DNA from 2 places in the Paenibacillus rhizolycopersici genome. Region 2 is predicted to be linked to the other one. Evidence: a T-box and tRNA genes for the amino acid it is inferred to sense, from the RefSeq annotation. Region 2 holds a T-box; the other holds one or more tRNA genes.
What was found. A T-box is a leader RNA that pairs with one kind of tRNA and senses whether it is charged. The one in region 2 lies ahead of leuS (leucine--tRNA ligase), so its partner is inferred to be a tRNA-Leu.

Region 1: it encodes a tRNA-Leu, which carries the amino acid that the T-box ahead of leuS (leucine--tRNA ligase) is inferred to sense. The anticodon was not compared.

The regions. Positions count from the first base shown of each region.
Region 1 covers NZ_JADCNN020000004.1:267,575-273,148, reverse strand. The annotation lists gene xpt (xanthine phosphoribosyltransferase) at 365-937, shown strand; gene IM700_RS06675 (hypothetical protein) at 1,039-1,371, shown strand; gene IM700_RS06670 (hypothetical protein) at 1,561-1,776, shown strand; gene IM700_RS06665 (carboxymuconolactone decarboxylase family protein) at 1,843-2,187, shown strand; gene IM700_RS06660 (YhjD family protein) at 2,209-2,637, opposite strand; tRNA gene IM700_RS06655 (tRNA-Leu) at 2,800-2,884, shown strand; gene IM700_RS06650 (alpha/beta hydrolase) at 3,046-4,383, shown strand; gene IM700_RS06645 (LacI family DNA-binding transcriptional regulator) at 4,380-5,339, shown strand; gene IM700_RS06640 (zinc-binding alcohol dehydrogenase family protein) at 5,456-5,574, shown strand, end outside.
Region 2 covers NZ_JADCNN020000003.1:178,351-183,924, reverse strand. The annotation lists gene IM700_RS04660 (SDR family NAD(P)-dependent oxidoreductase) at 1-689, shown strand, start outside; gene IM700_RS23070 (dihydrofolate reductase family protein) at 1,016-1,264, opposite strand; gene IM700_RS23065 (hypothetical protein) at 1,265-1,537, opposite strand; gene IM700_RS04650 (winged helix-turn-helix transcriptional regulator) at 1,774-2,133, shown strand; gene IM700_RS04645 (DinB family protein) at 2,454-2,963, shown strand; tRNA gene IM700_RS04640 (tRNA-Pro) at 3,208-3,281, opposite strand; T-box leader at 3,450-3,666, shown strand; gene leuS (leucine--tRNA ligase) at 3,769-5,574, shown strand, end outside.

The DNA.
Region 1 (5,574 bases), on a different contig from region 2:
CGAAAGCCGCCTTTTTGGACCTCTATTGAACCGGTCGTCCAAAAAGTCGTCTTTCGATACGAAGTGGAATCATGGAGTTCGTCAACCTAACGGAACCCAGAGACGTTATTGACCGGAGAATAGGCGGATTCACATTCTAACGGAACGAGGAGATCCTATTTGGGGGATTTCTTGCTCGTTGACCGTTAAAATGGCCTAATAAGGTCTCTGTGTTCCGTTACAGCGGGAAATATCCGGGAAATGTGCAAATAAGGGCGTTACGTTCCGTTACGCTCCGCTCCGGCGCATGTTTACCCAAACCTCAGGAACACTTGAAACAGACTTTTGAACGGAAATATTGATCTTGATCTGTGGAGGAAATCACATGGAGTTATTAAAACAAAAGATCGTAGAGCAAGGGGTTATCGTCTCAGACCAAGTGCTGAAGCTTGACGGATTGCTTAACCATCAGGTCGATCCGCAACTGACGATGCAGATGGGCAAGGAATTCGCCAAACGGTTTGGCGATCAAGGGGTTACCCGCGTCATCACCGTCGAGTCGTCGGGGATCGCCGTGGCGTTCGCCACCGCTTATGAGCTGGGTGTGCCGCTCGTGTTCGCGCGGCGGAAGAAGACGCTGCTTGCGGAGCCGGACATGCTTTGCGAGCGGGTGCCTTCGTTTACGAAAGGCATCGTCACGGATATTCTGGTATCGCGTGATTTCCTTGGGGAGAAGGATCGAGTGCTGTTTATCGACGATATTATCGCCAACGGTGACGCCGCTCGGGGATTGATCCGAATCATCGCCCGATCCGGCGCGGAACTGGTGGGAGCGGGAATCGTCATCGAGAAATGCTTTCAACCCGGCGCTCAAGCGATTCGCGAGCAAGGCATTCGGCTTGAAACGCTGGCGCGTATCGCATCTCTGGAAGGCGGCCGGATTACGTTCGTTGACTAGGACAAACGAATGAAGAAAAACCAGCCAAATTTCGGTTAATCCTTTGCAGGCCCCCTTTTTTTCGCTATAATGAGGATTACTAGGGAGAGGAGGCTTAAAGAATGGGGAAAGAACTGGCAGTAGACGCGGAGTTTTTTCTTTCGAAATTGTCCGAAGCGAAGGTTACTTTTGAACGTGCCCTGGATTGCAAACATACCGAGTTTGATGACCTTTATCCCTATATGCTTGAACATCCTCAGTTTTTCTGGTACAAACGCTATGTAGCATGGTCGCAATTGTTGACGATAGCCGGGCTGTGCCAAGAGCTTGATGTGCCCTGGAAGGAACAGTTCAGTCCGCAACAGGTAGGGTATTTGGAACAGAGAGTCATGTCGGCGAAAGTGCTTGATTTCTGGTTCGAAACGAATGACAGCCGAGAACATGCTTCTCGATAAGAGGGAACTGTACGGTTTCCGTATGCGGCCAGATCTAGATCCGGTACCGCACCGGTTGCTTTAGGCATCCATAAGTCATCACGAAGTCCCGCTGGTTCGCCGGCGGGGCTTTTTTTGCACGGAGCAGGCTCATCATGGACCTAACCCCCAACTATTGTATAATGAAATCCAGGAGGTGGACGTATTCGTATGATTTCAGACGAAACATTGGACCAATACCGGCTGTCCGGAGAAAAGGTTCGCGTCGTACGCGACGGTATTCCGGAGAACGACGTGCGGGGGATTGTAGTGGCTTGGGACGACACGCATGTGTTGGTCCGCAAACCGAACCGCAACGTGGTCAAGCTCGATCGTAATTACATTTACCAGCCTGCGAAGGAGCCACGGATTTCGCCGGTGGATTAAGCATATTTTTGACCGGGCGGGACATCGTATAAGTGCGGGTACAATAGCTAGGAAAGGATGTTTCGCATGTCGCAGGTCAGCGAGAAAATACGAGCTTACAAGGACGAAATTAACCGATTCGGGGAAGCCCTGCCGAAGGTAACCGAAGCGTACCATACGTTTACCGGCGAAAGCCTCTCGAGTGGTACACTGGATGCCAAGACGAAGCAGTTGATTGCCCTTGGGGTCGCGCTTTCGACGAACAACGAAATTTGCACGTTCTACCATGCCGAGGAGGCGAAGTCCAAGGGGGCGACCGATGCGGAGATTCTCGAGACGGTCGCCGTCGCTTCGGCTGCCTTGGCCGGGAATGCGTTATCCCAAGGCGTCACTCGGGTGCAGGAAGCGTTGAGCGTCCCGCCAGTTCAATAGATTTATCCGGAGAAGGGAACCTTAAGGAAGCGGATGCGCCTTGAGGTTCCTTTTGTCTGTTCGCTCCCGGGGTGAGCTAGGCGCTGGGGTACTGCCAGTCAAATATGCGCGCATCCGGGAGGACACCTCCCTTTGTAGGCCAGCCCACAATATCCGCATCTTCCCGTGATACCCTCGGCAGCGGTATTCGGCCTGAATCCCGTTCTCATCCTGGTGGATCCGCTCGATTTCGATGTTCCGCTCGCGGAATTTACCGTGTATTTCCGATAGAACAAGCGCAACGCGACGTTCGCCGCCGCGGATGAGGTCGACGTAAGCTTCGGGGCTCTTCAGCAGCCCGCTTTGTTCGAGAATTCGGGCATCGCGTTGAAACACTTTTTGCAAAAAACCAAGCAGTAACGCGCTCTTAATGAGGGATAGTTCCTCTTCCTTAATGCCGGGAACGGCCATAGGTCAACACCTCTTTATGCGAACTTATGTTCTTATCATACCCCAGGCTCGTGTTTTTAATCAAGGGTGTATCTTGAAAGTTTTACATTGACTTCTCTATGCAGCGCATGGTATGATCTATCTTGTCGCTGCAAAATATGATTTTTGCACGATAACCATTTTGCGGTCGTGGCGGAATTGGCAGACGCGCACGGTTCAGGTCCGTGTGGGCTAACCCCCCGTGGAGGTTCGAGTCCTCTCGACCGCATCGATTTATCCATAGAAAGCTCTTGATTCGCCTACGGCGAATGAAGAGCTTTTTTGTTTTTTGTACGTAGCGGATCTCGTTGACAAAAGTTGAAGGCTGAACTAATATCAACTTAACTTAAACGATTAAGTGGTATTGACCCATAGGAGGATGGTTATCGAATGAGCGCCGAAATCATCACACTTTCCAACGTTTACTCCAAGCTGTTGAACAACAAACGGGATATTTACGTCTATTTGCCTCCTTCTTATGAAGAAGCAATGAATCGCCGGTATCCGGTGCTTTATGCACAGGACGGACAGCATATGTTTGCATCGGATGGGATGGGAGGCTCGTGGGAGATGCATCTGACGGCAGATCGGCTAAGCAGGAAAGGCCAAATGAGAGAAGTGATTATCGTAGCCGTCTCCTCGATTTCGGATCAACGGGCATCCGAATATTTTCACAAGCATCCGAGCGTAAGCGAAGCGTTCCACGCATCCTGCAAGGGTGAGCTGTACGAACGGTTTCTCATTGAGGAATTGAAACCGATGATCGACGGCAGATTTCTCACTTTGAAGGATCGGGAGCATACCGCATTAATCGGTTCGTCCGCGGGCGGAATTGTCTCGTATCATATCGCGTTTCGCAGACCGGATGTCTTTGGTCAGGTGGCGATCATGTCGCCATTCCTGGTGCATACAGTAGTGAATGAACAAGGAGGCGATACGAACAAACAGGAACCGCTTCGTGAGCAAAAACTATATCACTCCTTCCCGGTTAAGCCGGCGGAGCTGCGGGTTTGGGTCGATGTCGGCGGAGCGGAAGGGCTAATCATGCCCCGACATGTACGGGCATTCGTCGACGAACTGATTGAGGTCGGCTTTAAGCCAGGGGAAGATCTGATGTTCTTGCTCGATGAGACGGCCGGCCATTCCCAGGCGGATTGGGCGGGGCGGTTGCATTGCCCGTTGTTGTATCTGTTCGGCGAGATTGGACGTCCTCATAACCTGCAATTGGCTGCTAGAGGGACAATCGGGCTGCAGGGCCTCCAAGGGCAGTTGAATCCGAAGGTGACTTACGACACCGGCTTCCAAATGAATTTGCTGGCAGCCGACTATACGGTGGATCGTCCGGAGGTTTTAACGGTTGACTCTAACGGCAGGGTCACTCCGCGAATCGAAGGGAAGGCCAAGGTGGCGGTACGTTATCGTGACCTTACCGGATCGACGAGCTTCGAGATCGTCCCGGAATTGCCAGATGACGTGCGGGTTGAAATCAGCGTGACCGTTCCGCCGACAACTCCGACAGACGCTCGAATCCATGCAGGATTCGAAATTCCGAAAGTTCGGGACGGCTTTTATCAGGGATGTTTTTTGCTGCCAAGAGATTTGGCATTTGATGTGAAAGTATCAAGGGGCTTTGGTTTTCATGAACGAAGAGATACGAATAGACGGTTTAATACCTCGACGCCGGTTCGCCTTCAGTTCATCGTAGAGGAGTGGGAGGACTTACTGTGAAAAAAACGACGATGAAAGACATCGCCCGTGAAGCGAAGGTATCGGTGGCGACGGTCAGCTATATTCTGAATAAGGTGGACAATCAGAAGATCACGGACGAGACGCGTTGCCGGGTGCTCGAAGCCGCTGACAAGCTGAATTATATCCCAAGTCTAACGGCACGTTCGCTTGTCCGCGGTAAGTCCGGTATGGTGGCCTTGCTCTTCAGCCGCAGCGAGCAAGACGGGTTATGGAAGAAGCTATATTACGGCATGCTGGCCGAACGAATGGACGAGCTCTGCAAACAGGCAGGCTATCACCTGCTCGTCCTGGGGATGGACGCTGAGAAGCCAACTCCGGAAATCATCCGTCAACGGGAAGTAGACGGGGTGCTGTTGGCCGGCGTGAAGAAGGAAACGTTCCGGGATATCTCGATCCACTTCAGCATCGGGGTACCGATCGTGCTGCTGGATAGCCATATCGATGATCCTTTGTTTCACAAGGTCGTGATAGATTATCGACAAGCGTTCGAGTTATGGAGAGAGCAAACGGCCGATCGAGGTGGACGGCCCTTTCTTGTGTTGGATACACTTGCTAACAAGGGTACGGTGAAGGCCATTGTTGACGCGGCTCAGCTCAACGAAGAATCGGTTTTCGTACTGACGGCAGACAATGCGGACCGCTTGCCGGATTTTTTGGCGAGGCATCAAGGCGGTTGCGGAGTGGTACTGAATGAATTCGTTGGTGCTTTCGTGGCTCACGTTTCCCGAGGGCTGGATCTGGAGTTGACCGCCTTTTGTACGAGTGGCTGTGCGGAACTGCTGCCTCCGGGTGTACGTATGTTCACTTCGGAAGAGAACCGGGGACAGCTCGAAGCTGCTTTTGAGATCATGCAGTTTTATATCGAATCGAAAGATAAGGACCCCGAACAGGTGAGATCGGAATACAGCGAGTATATTTCTATTCCTTTAAAGTAATCTTTATAAGTATAAAAAAGGATACTATATAACACGAATGTGCGTACTTACGGAAAGGTTTCCATAACGATATACTTACGGACATAAGATCCACGAATTCCAAAGGAGGAAATCGAATGTCTGGAAACAAGATGAAAGCAGTCGGTTTAACCAAGTATTTACCCATCAATGATCCTGATAGCCTACTGGATGTGGAGATCGAGAAGCCTACGCCAACTGGCCAAGACTTGCTAGT
Region 2 (5,574 bases):
TGGTCAATGGCCGGGATCCGGAAGAAGTCGAACGCACCGTGCAGGAGTTGAAGCTGGAGTTCCCGGCAACTTCGCCGCAGAACGCGCAAGCCGATTTGGTGGACCCGCAGCAACGGGACGCCTTGTTTGAGCGGTATCCTGAGGTTGATCTATTGATTAACAATATGGGGATCTATGAAATCATGGCCTATGAAGACGTGAACGAGGAGGTATGGGATACTTACTTTCGAACCAACGTCCTTGCCGCGAACGCGTTGACGAAATTCTACTTGCCCAAGATGTTGAAAAATAACTTTGGCCGAATCCTGTTCATGGCCAGCGAGGAAGCGGTGATGCCATCGGGGCAAATGCCTCAGTATGCGATGACCAAATCCATGTTATTATCGCTTTCCAAAAGCCTCTCCAAACGGACGGCAGGAACGGAGGTCACCTCGAATACCATCCTGCCGGGACCGACGCTATCCGAAAAGGTACAGCAGATCATCGAACAGATATATCCGGAAGACCTGGCTTTTGCAGACAAGGAGAAAAAATTCATGGCCGCAAACCTGGCGCATTCCGAGTTGCAGCGGTTTATCCGACCGTTTGAAATCGGGCGGTTAGCCGTGTTCTTATGCAGCCCTTATGCCTCGGCATTCAGAGGCTCTCCGGTTCGCATGGACGGAGGTATGATACCCACGATCTATTAAGGGCCAGCTCGACCCGAAAAGCAAAACAAACTCGCGGCCTCATCGCCGCGAGTTTGTTTGTGTGCAAGCAGCCAGTATATTTATATTATTTCTTTGTTTGTTTCTTCATCACTTGATCCAGGCTGGCTTGAACTTGCGTCTGAATGGAAATCAGCGCTTTATCCAATGTCTTTTTGTTATTCAAAACCTGCTTTATCTCGCTGGTTACGATAATCGAATACTTTTGATTGTCAAAGGGAATCCCCTTCGGTTCAAGACGCGGCGGAGAGTCTAAGTTGGGTTTCAGTTTATAGAAGGCATCCAAACGATGTTCTTGATATTCTTGGCTATCCTCCTAAAGTTCGATTAATCGCATAGCGCAGTTGAACGACGCCGCTGCCCAGAGGCCTGCAGTCTAATAGTTGCACTTGCTTAAATCGATAGTTGTCTTTGTCGATTAAGAGATTTAACCCTCTGCCTTCCAATATGGGTGCTACATTGAAAATTACTTCGTCTACAAGTCCTTGCCCCAGGAATGAATTGAGGACATCAGCGCCGCCGCTAATAAGAGCGGTCTGATTGCCCTTTTCCTGCAGTTAACCCAAGGCTTCCTCTGGCGATCTCACAACCTTTACGCCCGGTATTTCCGTGGCGCTCTTAGAAACAACAACGATATCGATATCGGCAAAAGGCCCTGGTCCACCGCTGCCTCGCATTCCTTCGAAGGTCCGACGCCCGACAATGAAATTTCCTGCAGCTTTGGCGTGTGTAAAGAAGTCGTCCAACGCTTCTTTTCTCGGCGGATTTTCGGGGCCGGATTGTGCATAATTTCCATTGGCGGTTAAGGTTGCCCATAGAATGGTTTTCATTGTCTTATTCCTCCTCATATTCGTTTCGATCATGTTCGGATAGCGGCTGACACCCGCGGTAAGGTAGCCACCGGTCGGTGAACGGGTCTCTGCAGGGTCTAATTCAAACGGTCTAATCAAGTTGATCTTCCTTCCTAACGAAATGCCCAACATGTTTTCCCGCCCTTGCTTCACATCTTAATTGATCTGTGTTACATTTGAAAAGTAGTTACATTTAAGTGCAATAGTTTCAAAAAATGAACTATGGAGTGGTAAACGTGATGGATCGATCATGCCCTGGTACTGTTGAGCCTATCTTAGAAATCTTGGATGGCAAGTGGATGCTTCTTCTCTTATTCGAACTGTTCAACGGGAATCGACGTTTTGGCGAGTTACGTCGTAAACTGCAACCGATTAGTCCGAAAACTTTGACAGATCGCTTGCGACTGTTAGAGGAAAAAGGAATCGTCACGCGTACTCTTTACCCAGGCATACCGCTGCATGTCGAATATGACCTTACCGAGAGCGGGAAGGCGCTGCAACCGATTTTTGAGGCGATGTGGACGTGGACTCAGGAGCATGGCTCATATCTGCGGAATAAGACGATTGAGAAATGAGGCGCTCCATGTTTTTGGCGCTGCACATTTGATGATTATTCAACCTGTCGAAACGGCAGGTTTTTTGCATAGATAAACAAAGAAGCCCATTACCTACAAAATTTGCGGATAAAAAGCATCCGAATGAGGGTGATGGGCTCAATTAAATTTTCCTAAGCACTACACTACATTAGACTGACGGCGGGTGTTATACGAACGGGCAGTTTAGCGTGGCAGCCGACCAACAAAGTAGTTGCATAATCTCAATTTTTGGAAGGAAAGTTCTATTCTTTCGCGAATTCAATAGACATGTCTATATCTTCATAGAAAGGTGATTATGCATGAACCAAAGACCATCAGAAGAAGAATACGCCGGTGACGCCGGCGCGTATATCCGGTTGGTGCCGGAAGGCAACATCATTGACATTCTGCTCGCTCAGGAAAAGCAAATGACTGAGCTACTGTCATCGTTGACCGAAAGCCAGAGCGTCTATCGGTATGCGGAGGGGAAATGGATGCTGAAAGAAGTCGTGGGCCACATCGCAGACAGTGAACGCGTCATGACCTACCGCCTGCTCCAATTTGCAAGAGGGGATCAGACGCCGCTGCCCGGTTTCGATCAGGAATTGTTCATTCCTCCTTTCGGAAGCTGGACAACGGCGCAATTGGCCGAAGACTACCGGGCCGTACGGCAATCGACGATCACACTGCTGCGAGGGTTACCGACGGAGGCATGGTCCCGCAAGGGCACAGCCAACAACGTAAGCATTACGGCGCGTGCGCTCGCTTACGGCATTGCAGGACACGAGCTTCATCACATGGGGGTTATCCGAAATCGTTACTTGAGTTAGTCGTCCGGAGGATTGGGACGGAAGCTACGTGGACAACGCGGCTTCCGTCCTTACTTTAGGGCACTCTTCTCGCCTCTTTCATAGACTGATATGAAGAGAGGGCAAGACGTGTTGAAAAAACAGCAGCGATTGGTTCACCGATGAAGTTCTTAATAAAGATAATTTTAACAACAAAAAAACAACTCCCTTCTGGATTAAATATCCAATAGGTGTTGTCTATTGATTCAAAACCGTAAAATAAGAATCGAGACGACAGGATTTGAACCTGCGACCTCTTGCTCCCGAAGCAAGCGCTCTACCAAGCTGAGCCACGTCTCGTCAGTTGTAGTACTTATTTTTATGGGGGAAACATTAATAAATTATACTCTCTTGAGCGAAACTGTAAAGAGGGTTACGGGTGAAAAAATTGCGAACGAAGGGCAATCGTTCCGACATTGACGATCCGTGGCATTATTTTATATAATGATTGATAATCCAATTCTATATTGTGGAACTTTGAAGAGGAATAGTAATTTGAATTCCGCCATCCAGAGAGCCGGCGTTTGGTGCAAGCCGGTTGGGGAATGCAGACGAACTCGCCTTGGAGTTATGATGCGCAAATCATCATCGTTTTGCCCGCGTTAAGGGTCCAAAGGGAGCTAGGACAAAGCATGTCCGATGCTAACTAGGGTGGTACCACGGGAAACTTCCTCTCGTCCCTAGCGATTATACGCTACGGGTCGGGAGGTTTTTTTGTTAAAGGTAGTTCAAAAAGTCAACTTTTGGCCCACATCTTAATTTGGTATTTCAAGGAGGATTTTGAATTATGGCGGACCACAACGTGCCCCATGACGTTTACCGAGCCCAGGCCATCGAACCGAAATGGCAGGCTTACTGGGATCAGCATCACACTTTCAAAACGCGGGAAGAGTCGGGCAAACCGAAGTTTTATGCGCTTGACATGTTCCCTTATCCATCGGGGGCCGGTCTTCACGTCGGCCATCCGGAAGGTTACACGGCCACGGATATCGTCTCCCGCTTCAAACGGATGCGCGGTTACAACGTACTCCATCCGATGGGCTGGGATGCCTTCGGACTGCCGGCGGAGCAACATGCGCTTGATACAGGCGAGCATCCGCGGGACATTACGGTTAAGAATATCAACAATTTCCGGCGCCAAATCAAGTCGCTGGGTTTCTCCTACGATTGGGACCGCGAGATCAGCACGACCGATCCGGATTATTACAAATGGACGCAATGGATTTTTATCCAGCTGTATAAGAAAGGGTTGGCCTATGTAGCCGAAGTTCCGGTGAACTGGTGCCCGGCACTGGGAACGGTCTTGGCGAACGAAGAGGTCATTGACGGCAAGAGCGAGCGCGGCGGTCATCCGGTTATTCGCAAACCGATGCGCCAATGGGTGCTGAAGATTACCGAATTCGCCGAGCGGCTGCTTGAAGACCTTGAGGAGCTGGACTGGTCGGAAAGCATCAAGGATATGCAGCGCAACTGGATCGGGAAATCCGAAGGGGCTGAGGTCGTATTCGAGATTGAAGGCCGGAATGACTCTCTGACGGTCTTCACGACGCGCCCGGACACGCTGTTTGGAGCCACCTATGCGGTGTTAGCGCCGGAGCATGAATTGGTCCAAACCATCACGACGGATGCCCAGCGCGAAGCGGTGCAGGCTTACCAAGACCAAGCAGCGCGCAAGAGCGACTTGGAGCGCACCGATTTGGCGAAGGAGAAAACTGGGGTATTCACCGGCGCTTATGCGATCAATCCGGCGAACGGCGCGAAGCTGCCGATCTGGATTGCCGACTACGTGCTCGCAGGTTACGGTACGGGTGCCATCATGGCAGTACCGGGGCATGACGAGCGCGATTACGAATTCGCCAAGCAATTTGATCTGCCGATCATTGAGGTGGTCGCAGGCGGCGATCTGGCGAAGGAAGCTTATACGGGAGAAGGAGAACATGTGAACTCCGGCTTCCTGAACGGGCTGGGGAAAGAGGAAGGGATCAAGAAAATGATTACCTGGCTCGAAGAGAACGGCAAAGGCCGCGGCAAAGTGACTTACCGATTGCGCGACTGGTTGTTCAGCCGCCAGCGGTATTGGGGGGAGCCGATCCCGATCCTGCATCTGGAGGACGGCACGATGAAGCCGGTACCGGAGGATCAGCTCCCGCTTGTCCTGCCGGATGTCGACGCCATCAAACCGTCGGGTACTGGAGAGTCGCCGCTCGCGAACGTCACCGACTGGGTTAACACGGTTGATCCGGAAACCGGTAAACCGGCTCGCCGCGAGACCAACACGATGCCGCAATGGGCCGGCAGCTGCTGGTATTACCTGCGCTATATCGATCCGCATAATGACAACGAGCTGTGCTCGAAAGAGAAGCAGGAGGAATGGCTTCCGGTTGACCTGTATATCGGTGGGGCCGAGCATGCGGTGCTTCACCTGCTCTACGCTCGGTTCTGGCACAAAGTCCTGTACGATCTAGGCGTCGTCTCGACCAAGGAACCGTTCCATAAGCTGGTGAACCAAGGGATGATTCTCGGCACCAATAACGAGAAAATGAGTAAATCCCGCGGCAACGTCATCAATCCGGACGAGATTGTGGGCGAATAC